One region of the Dorea sp. 210702-DFI.3.17 genome, then DNA from elsewhere that is predicted to be linked to it. Evidence: predicted binding sites of a transcription regulator. Region 1 holds the regulator's gene; the other holds the start of a gene.
What was found. The regulator HrcA, encoded in region 1, represses chaperone genes, less so after heat shock. The targets are predictions, from matches to a motif close to TGTTAGCACTCNNNNNNNNNGAGTGCTAACA.
Positions count from the first base shown of each region.

Region 1 (5,065 bases):
AGTGCAGAATTCACCCAGATCAATGCAACGGTGGCAGGCAAGAAAGATATGGAAGAAGTGGTACAGAAAGCGAAAGAGACGCTGGGCATGTATCAGAAGAAGACCATTCTTTTTGTAGATGAGATTCATCGTTTTAACAAAGGACAGCAGGATTATCTGCTTCCATTTGTGGAGGACGGAACAATTATTCTGATTGGAGCTACCACGGAGAATCCTTATTTTGAGGTCAATGGAGCATTAATTTCCCGTTCCAGTATCTTTGAACTTCATCCGCTTGAAAAAGAAGATATCAAAACACTTTTGAAGCGGGCAGTCTATGATCAGGAAAAAGGTATGGGAAGCTATCATGCGGAAATTGACGAGGAAGCACTGGAGTTCCTTGCAGACATTGCAGGAGGAGATGCGAGAAATGCATTGAATGCTATTGAACTCGGGATTCTCACGACAGAGCGAAGTGCGGACGGAAAGATCCATATTACACTTGACGTGGCGTCCGAGTGTATTCAAAAACGTGTAGTGCGCTATGACAAGACAGGAGACAATCATTACGATACGATTTCTGCATTTATCAAAAGTATGAGGGGGTCAGACCCTGATGCGGCAGTATATTATCTTGCAAAAATGCTATATGCAGGGGAGGACGTGAAATTTATTGCCAGAAGGATCATGATCTGTGCATCGGAAGATGTTGGAAATGCAGATCCGATGGCGCTACAAGTGGCTGTGGCAGCAGCCCAGGCAGTAGAGCGGATCGGAATGCCGGAATCCCAGATCATTTTATCTCAGGCAGTGACATATGTGGCAACAGCACCAAAGAGTAATGCGGCAGTCAAAGCAATCAGTGCCGCTATGGAAAATGTAAGAAATTATAAAACTACGGTGCCGGCGCATTTGCAGGATGCTCATTATAAAGGTTCACAAAAACTTGGACATGGTGTGGGTTACAAGTATGCACATGATTATCCGAACCACTATGTGGAACAGCAATATATGCCTTCCGAAATCCAAAAAGCAAAATTTTATGAGCCGAGTGACAACGGACATGAAAAAGAAATAAAAGAATGGATGGAGTTTTTAAAGAAGAATTCATAGAAAAGCTTGAATTTTTTATAGAGAAAACGTATAATCGAAGCAGAATCTGTACTGTCGTCAGAAATGTGGCGCCAGAGTGTATGTTATTATCAGGAGGGAAAATAAAATGAAGGTATACGATTCAGTAAACAAAACAGAAGTAGAAGTAGACGGAACACAGGGACTTATCGACATTATGGTATCCGGACGTCAGGTAGACATTTATCTTAAAGGAGAGAAATCTGATGCAGATGGATATCTGACATGGGATGTTGAGCACTGGTCAAGCATTGACAAGCAGAGATTTATTCGCTGCTATTCTTACAAAGGAAAGGTTCTGACCGAGTCTACAGGACACAACATCTACGATTTACAGAACGACTTCAAGCCAGAAGAGGCAGAGAAGATCGAGTTAAGCTAATATAAAAAATCAAAGTAGCTGAAAACAAAAGAATTTAAATCTGTAATAAAAAAAGAAACTGACAGATGCAATTTTTCCCAATTGCATCTGTCAGTTTCTTTCGTATAATGGAAAGATTATTTTTCTTCATATTTATTTCACAAAAAAGTAAGAAATGTTGTTGACAAAAGTCAAATCGAGTGATACATTAATAGTCGAAAGGTGTTAGCACTCCAATATAATGAGTGCTAACAAATCCGAAAGAAGGAGGCATATGATGATTCAGGAACAGGAACTGAGCGAACGAAAATTAAAGATCCTTCAGGCAATCATTAAGAATTATCTGGAGACAGGCGAGCCGGTGGGTTCCAGAACAATTTCCAAGTACACGGATCTGAACTTAAGTTCAGCAACCATTCGTAATGAGATGGCGGATCTGGAAGAACTTGGATATATTTTACAGCCTCATACGTCTGCTGGACGTATTCCTTCGGACAAAGGCTACAGACTCTATGTAGATATGCTGATGGAGCAGAAAGAACAGGAACTAAGTGAGATGCAGGATCAGATGCTTGAGAAAGCAGATAAGATGGATCAGCTTCTGAAACAGGCAGCAAAAGTTCTGGCGAACAGTACGAACTATGCGACACTGGTTTCTTCACCGATGAATAATCGCAACCGGATTAAGTTCATACAGCTTACGATGGTTGATGAGGAACAGATGATTGCAGTGATCGTGCTTGATGGAAATGTGATCAAGAATAAGATCATACATGTAGATGAGCCAATCAACAATGAGAACTTGTTAAAACTCAACATGCTTCTGAACACAACACTTAATGGCATGTCTATAGAAGAGATTAATCTTGGACTGATCGCGAGACTGAAAGAAGGAGCCGGAATCCACAGCGAGGTTGTGGGGAATGTATTGGATGCAGTTGCAGAAGTTATTCAGGTCGATGAAGACATGCAGATCTACACAAGCGGTGCAACAAATATTTTTAAATATCCGGAACTCAGTGATAAGCAGAGTGCACAGGAAATTATCAGTGCATTCGAAGAAAAGCAGCAGCTTACAGATCTCGTTACGCAGACTTTATCCAATGAAGAGAACACAGGCATTCAGGTATATATCGGAGATGAGGCTCCGGTGAAGACTATGAAAGATTGCAGTGTTGTCACCGCCACTTATGAATTAGGGGACGGTGTAAAGGGAACGATAGGTATTATCGGACCGAAAAGAATGGATTATGAGAATGTGTTAAAGTCAATGAAGCGTCTCCAGAGTGAACTGGATCAGATGTTTCATAAAGAGGAATAGAAAGGTGGAATTGATCCTTGGAAGATAAAGAAAAGAAAAGTCAGGAAGATATGGTAAAAGAAGCCGTAGAAGAGGCAAAGAAAGAGGCAGAAGCTTCAAAAGATGAAGCAGAAGAAGCCAAGACAGAAGAAGCTTCTGAAGAACAGGAAGCAGGGACAGAGGATCAGACAGAAGAAAAAGCTTCAAAAAAATTCTTCGGCAAGAAGGATAAGAAAGACAAAAAGGACGAGAAGATTGAAGAACTGACAGACAGACTTACTCGTCAGATGGCAGAGTTTGATAACTTCCGCAAACGTACAGAAAAGGAGAAATCCCAGATGTACGAAGTAGGAGCGAAAGATATCATAGAGAAGATTCTCCCGGTGGTAGATAACTTCGAAAGAGGATTAGATGCAGTTTCGGAAGAGAAAAAAGAAGACCCGTTCATTCAGGGAATGGAAAAGGTCTACAAACAATTTATGACAGTTCTGGAGAGCGTTGAGGTTAAGCCGATAGAGGCGCTTGGCAATCAGTTCGATCCGAATTTCCATAATGCAGTGATGCATGTGGAAGATGAAAACTTCGGAGAGAATGAAGTCGCAGAAGAGTTCCAGAAAGGTTATATGTATCGTGACTCAGTAGTGAGACACAGTATGGTAAAGGTAGCAAATTAAGGAGGAATAGATCATGGGCAAAATTATTGGTATTGACTTAGGAACAACAAACAGCTGTGTAGCAGTTATGGAAGGTGGACAGCCAACAGTTATTGCAAATACAGAAGGAGCAAGAACAACACCATCAGTTGTAGCATTTACAAAGACAGGTGAGCGTCTTGTTGGTGAGCCTGCAAAACGTCAGGCAGTTACGAATGCAGAGAGAACAATCTCTTCTATTAAGAGAGAGATGGGATCTGATTACAGAGTAACAATCGATGATAAGAAATATTCTCCACAGGAGATTTCAGCTATGATCCTTCAGAAACTGAAAGCAGATGCAGAAGGATACTTAGGAGAGAAAGTAACAGAGGCTGTTATCACAGTACCTGCTTACTTCAACGATGCTCAGCGTCAGGCAACAAAAGATGCTGGTAAGATTGCAGGACTTGATGTAAAACGTATCATCAATGAGCCTACAGCAGCAGCACTTGCTTATGGACTTGACAATGAGAATGAGCAGAAAATCATGGTATATGACCTTGGTGGTGGTACATTTGATGTATCTGTTATTGAGATTGGTGATGGAGTTATCGAAGTATTATCAACAGCAGGTAACAACAGACTTGGTGGAGATGATTTCGATCAGAAGATTACGGACTACATGATTGCTGAGTTCAAGAAACAGGAAGGCGTTGACTTATCTACAGATAAGATGGCACTTCAGAGATTAAAAGAAGCTGCAGAGAAAGCGAAAAAAGAGCTGTCTTCCGCAACAACAACAAACATCAACCTTCCGTTCATCACAGCAACTGCTGAAGGACCGAAGCATTTTGATATGAATCTTACAAGAGCTAAATTCGATGAGCTGACACATGATCTTGTTATGAAGACATCTGAGCCGGTACAGAGAGCTCTGTCTGATGCAGGAATTACAGCATCTGAACTTGGTCAGGTACTTCTTGTTGGTGGATCAACACGTATCCCTGCTGTACAGGAAGAAGTAAAACGTCTGACAGGTAAAGAGCCAAGCAAATCTCTGAACCCAGATGAATGTGTAGCACTTGGAGCATCTGTTCAGGGTGGTAAACTTGCCGGAGATACAGGCGCTGGAGATATCCTTCTTCTTGATGTAACACCATTGTCACTGTCTATCGAGACTATGGGTGGAGTTGCTACAAGACTGATCGAGAGAAATACAACAATTCCTACAAAGAAGAGCCAGATTTTCTCAACAGCAGCAGATAACCAGACAGCTGTTGACATCAATGTTGTACAGGGTGAGAGACAGTTCGCAAAAGACAACAAGTCTCTCGGAAGATTCCAGCTTGATGGAATCGCACCAGCTCCAAGAGGAGTACCGCAGATTGAGGTTACATTCGATATCGATGCCAATGGTATCGTAAATGTATCTGCAAAAGACCTTGGAACAGGTAAAGAGCAGCACATCACAATTACAGCAGGATCTAACATGTCTGATGATGAGATTGATAAGGCTGTAAAAGAGGCTGCAGCATTTGAGGCTCAAGATAAGAAACGTAAAGAGGGAATCGATACAAAGAATGAGGCAGACGCTTTAGTGTTCCAGACAGAGAAAGCTATCCAGGAAGTTGGAGATAAACTGGATGCTAACGATAAAGC
Region 1 covers NZ_JAJCNB010000001.1:414,027-419,091, reverse strand. The annotation lists gene LI149_RS02085 (replication-associated recombination protein A) at 1-1,092, shown strand, start outside; gene LI149_RS02080 (hypothetical protein) at 1,199-1,492, shown strand; gene hrcA (heat-inducible transcriptional repressor HrcA) at 1,749-2,792, shown strand; gene grpE (nucleotide exchange factor GrpE) at 2,810-3,445, shown strand; gene dnaK (molecular chaperone DnaK) at 3,459-5,065, shown strand, end outside.

Region 2 (5,065 bases), on a different contig from region 1:
GATATATGCATGATATGGGAAATTGTGTCAATCGTGTAGATCATGCACATAGTTCTGCCCTGATGGCATTTCAGCTACTTCGGGAATGGAAGTTTCCAGATGAAGATATCGCGGCAATTGTCAGTGCAATCGGTCAGCATGATGAACAAACTGGGACTGCAGTAGATGCTGTTTCTGCGGCATTGATCCTGGCAGATAAGACAGATGTCAGAAGAAACCGTGTAAGGAATCCAATCAAAGAGAATTTTGATATGCACGATCGTGTTAATTATGCGGCAGTTGCCTCCAGTCTTCAGGTTAATGTTGAGAAGAAAGTGATCTTATTGGAAATTGAACTTGATGAAGAAATATGCTCCATTTTAGATTATTTTGAAATATTCCTGCAGCGCATGCTGATGTGTAAAAGAGCAGCAGAAATACTGGGATTAAAATTTAAAATGAAAGCCAATGGAAATAAAATCTGTTGATTATAAAGAATAAAAAAGTATAAATAAAATGCAAATAAAAAGAAGTGCCACTGTGGGATGTGACACTTCTTTTCGTTGCCGAAGCATCTGGAAGAACCTGCCAGTGACAGGTTCTTCCGGTAAGAGGGGAAATTACATTTATGAGAAAATTCTATCTCACAGGAAAACACTCTCAATGGGAGAGAAAATTATCCTTCAATGGAGATGAATTTTTTCTCTGGTTCAGCTGGTTTTGCTTCTTTCTTTGGAATGAAGAGTTTCAAGATACCGTGTTTGAACTCAGCCTTGATATCCTCTTCTGTAACATCTTCTCCAACATAGAACGTTCTCTGGCAGGCACCGGCGTAACGCTCACGACGAAGATAACGTCCTGTATCTTTCTCCTGTTCGTCCTGATCCAAACCTTTTGCTGCACTGATGGTCATGTAACCGTCTTTCAATTCAGCGGTGATTTCATCTTTCTTAAAGCCCGGAAGATCCATCTCTAACTCATAACCGTCTTTTTTCTCTTTGATATCAGTTTTCATAAGGTTGTGAGCATGATGTCCGTAAAGTTTTTTCTCTGCACGACGCTCTGCTTTGTCATCGTAAAATGGAAAGTTAAAGAAATCATCAAATAAATTATCATTAAAAATGCTAGGTAACATAAGTCATTCCTCCTAAAAATATATACTAAAATCGTTATAATCAAATTATTCATCTATGTGATCCGCAGGCGGTTCTTTTGAACCGCCACGGTTACAAAGAAGGTGTAACAAATCTAAAACTTGTATACAGTTTTGCTGTGAAATTATCCTTCAATGGAAATGAATTTCTTCTCCGGTACAGCCTTTGCTTCCTTCTTAGGAATTGTCATCTTCAAAGTACCATTCTCGAAGCTGGCCTTAATATCTTCCTCTGTAACAGCATCTCCAACATAGAAGCTACGGTTGCAGGAACCACTGTAACGCTCACGGCGGATATATTTGCCATCTTCATCTTTCTCATCTTTGTTCTGATTAGATGTAGCATGGATTGTTAAGTAACCATCTTTCAACTCTGCTGTGACATCTTCTTTTTTAACACCTGGAAGATTCATCGTCAGTTCATAATCATTATCATTCTCTTTAATGTCTGTGTTCATGAGGCTTGTATTGCTGTAATCCCATGAATTCCAACCATCATCAAACCAATTGTCCAATAAGTTTTCTCCAAAAATACTAGGTAACATCATAAGTCATATCTCCTTTCAAAAGACATTCATAAAATATATTTAAGCACTGTCGGAGAAATCCGATGTGTTGTGTGCCAGAACCTTTCGGATCAGGAATCTTATCTTTCTTTTTGTTCCCTTCCTTTGTTCTAACTGTAATATAACACCTATTATTAGCACTGTCAAGAGGTGAGTGCTAATTATTTTGTGAAAAATCTGTGAACTGTTTTTTTGTACAAAAATAAGAGGTTGTGGCACTGAATTTTCAATGCTGTAACCTCTTATTTTCAATGTTAATATTTTTTTTGCTGATTTTTCCAATAATCCGCATCATTACGGAAGTTTCGTTCTGCGCCTGTTTTTCCCCATCCCGCGGCAGTACGGGCATCATACTCTGCTTTTAATTGATTGGTACGGGCATCATAACGAGCTTTCGCACGCTGATCCGCTTCACGCTCTTGCCGTTCTCTTTCGGCTCTTTCCTGGTCCCATTTGTTATTTGAGTTATAAGAAACAGTAGAACCGGTATACGAACCGGAATTAACCAGGCGTTCATGTCTCATTATTCGAAACGCAATTCGACCTGCTGATAAGAAAAACCAGGCAATAGGTATTCCCAAAACAAAACCTGCAAGAAAATATGCTACCGTGTTTAACCCTGAAACCACCTGATTTTCACTGACAGTAGACACAAAGAAGCAGCCTATAAAAATTGCGCCTATTGTCACCAACTTCCTTTTCCATAAATATCCTGCAATACATTGCAAGCCCACAAAGTATAAAAAGAGTGTTCCTCCTACAATGATTCCTATAGTTAACAGCCAATTTGAACGAAAGCTAAATGTAAATCCCTTTCGTTTTCAGATGAATTTCATTATACAGTATTTTATTCGACAGAGCAATGTGATTATACTGAATACACCGCAGAAATACACTGCTTTCTACACTAGATAAAAGGTGTGATTTGTGATAAAATGAATCAATACGGCAAAAGATAAATCAAGAATAGCCGGGATTAATTTAAAGCCAGGGCATAGAGGCCTTGGGCGTGAGAAAGGGAAAGCCTGATCTGCAATAAGAGCAGATCAGAGGTAAAAGAGAGATGGAAACAAAAAAGAACAAAAGAAGCACCTTTTCGGGGAAGATAGGTTTCGTACTGTCTGCGGCGGGTGCATCAGTAGGATTGGGAAATATTTGGAGATTCCCGTATCTTGCAGCAAAGTATGGTGGAGGAATTTTTCTTCTTATTTATATTTTGCTCGCATTGACATTCGGTTACACAATGATTGTTGCCGAATCAGCTTTGGGACGTATGACAAGAAAAAGTCCTGTAGGAGCATTTAAAGCATTTGGAAAGAAAGCGGGGTGGCTCTCCTTTGGAGGCTGGATCAATGCAATCATTCCAGTGCTGATCGTACCATATTATTCCGTGATCGGAGGCTGGGTCATTAAGTATCTGATTGAGTATGTGAAGGGAAATGGTACAAAACTGGCGGCAGATGGATATTTTTCTGAATTTATTTCAAATGGAGCATCGACAGAAATCTGTTTTGTAATTTTCTGTTTGTTCACATTGTCAATCATCTATGCAGGTGTGAGAAATGGAATCGAAAGAGTTTCAAAGTTCATGATGCCGATTTTGGTCGTTCTGTCTGTCATTATTGCGATTTATTCTGTGACAAGACCAGGAGCTATTGAAGGAGTGAAATATTTCCTCGTGCCGAATCTGAAGAATTTTTCATGGATGACGGTTGTGGCGGCTATGGGACAGATGTTCTATTCCCTGTCTATTGCTATGGGTATTCTGATTACATTTGGCTCTTATATGAAAAAAGACAGTTCCATTGAAGATTCTACAAGAAATGTAGAAGTATTCGATACAGCAATTGCAATTATGGCAGGACTTATGATTATTCCGGCAGTTTTTGCATTTTCCGGAGGAGATCCGGATACACTGCAGGCAGGTCCGGCATTGATGTTCATTACAATCCCGAAAGTATTTGCAAATATGGGATTTGGAACAGTTGTAGGAATTTTATTCTTCCTGTTGGTATTATTTGCAGCAGTGACAAGTTCTATTGCACTGACAGAAAGTGCAGTTTCAACCTTTGAAGATGAGATTGGCTGGAGCCGAAGAAAATCTACAGCCGTAATCGGAATTATAATGATTGCCCTTGGAACATTATCCTGTCTTGGATATGGACCGCTGGCATTTGTAAAAATCATTGGAATGCAGTTCCTGGATTTCTTTGATTTCCTGACAAATTCAGTGATGATGCCAATCGCAGCTATGATGACAAGTATATTTGTATCAAAAGTAGTTGGCATAGACCGCATAGAAGAGGAAATCAGACATGGGGAAGCTGCGTTCCGCAGAAAGAAGATATTTGTAGTCATGATTAAATATCTCTGCCCGATTTTTGCTATGATTATTCTGGCAAGTTCCGTGGCAAACGCATTTGGCTGGATTTCCATGTAAATATGTAATTTATATACCATAAAATAATCCCTGGCAGGTACACGCGTGATAGTACCTGCTATGGGATTATTTTATTTTGAGGAGAATTCTATTTTCACATAAAAGAAATGCTTGGCAGGTTAAATCCACATAGATTACAGACCAGTATTATGGTATGATAAAATAAGCTTAACAAATCAAGGAAGTACGTAAGAAAAGGAGAACTTTACTATGGGAATTGACTGGGAAGAAATATTAGATGTAGAAGGCGCAGATATGGCAGAGGTTTACAATGAGAATATACCGGAAGAGGATTCTAAGTATTATGGACTAGTAGTAGAAAATCATTATTCAGGATCAGGGGATACTGTTGGGGCATATATTTATAGCATAATGTGGCACTTTAACCAAGCTGTAGCTTCCTGGTGTTGTCGTGGTCTAACACATGTGTTAGAGGGAGATCCGGATGACCCGTATAATGAACTTGAAGATAAGACTTGTGATGAACTGATAGAGGAATGTATAAAATTAAGTCAGGATGCGAAGCATGCAAAGAGTGCTTTGAGGGATGCTGAACAGAATCTAGATACACTGCTTGATTATTTGGACAAATTTGTTGTTTATTCTTGTAATGCAAACCGTAGTGATAGAAGTGAACTTGAATCGCAATTGGAATATGAAGAGGAGTCTATGTGCTATGATGAAATGCGCGAAAAATATGAAGCTATGACGCATGAAGAACTGATGAAGAAACATATAGAAATCAGTTGGATTGCAGACGCAGCAAAGTTTTTTTCGCAGCTTATAGAATGGTATTATATAAAAGGTTTGGTTGTTGATTTAAAGAATTATTTTAGGGATGCACAGAATCTGAAAGACTTGATAGAGAAGTACAAGAAACCTGAACCTGAAACCTTAGAAATGATCAAACCGAGATCCAAAAAGATA
Region 2 covers NZ_JAJCNB010000012.1:23,016-28,080, forward strand. The annotation lists gene LI149_RS07890 (HD domain-containing protein) at 1-467, shown strand, start outside; gene LI149_RS07895 (Hsp20/alpha crystallin family protein) at 656-1,114, opposite strand; gene LI149_RS07900 (Hsp20/alpha crystallin family protein) at 1,258-1,680, opposite strand; gene LI149_RS07905 (hypothetical protein) at 1,953-2,387, opposite strand; gene LI149_RS07910 (sodium-dependent transporter) at 2,762-4,138, shown strand; gene LI149_RS07915 (hypothetical protein) at 4,349-5,065, shown strand, end outside.
Region 2: a site for HrcA is predicted at 1,831-1,861, ahead of LI149_RS07900 (Hsp20/alpha crystallin family protein). Genes of this name have one in related genera too.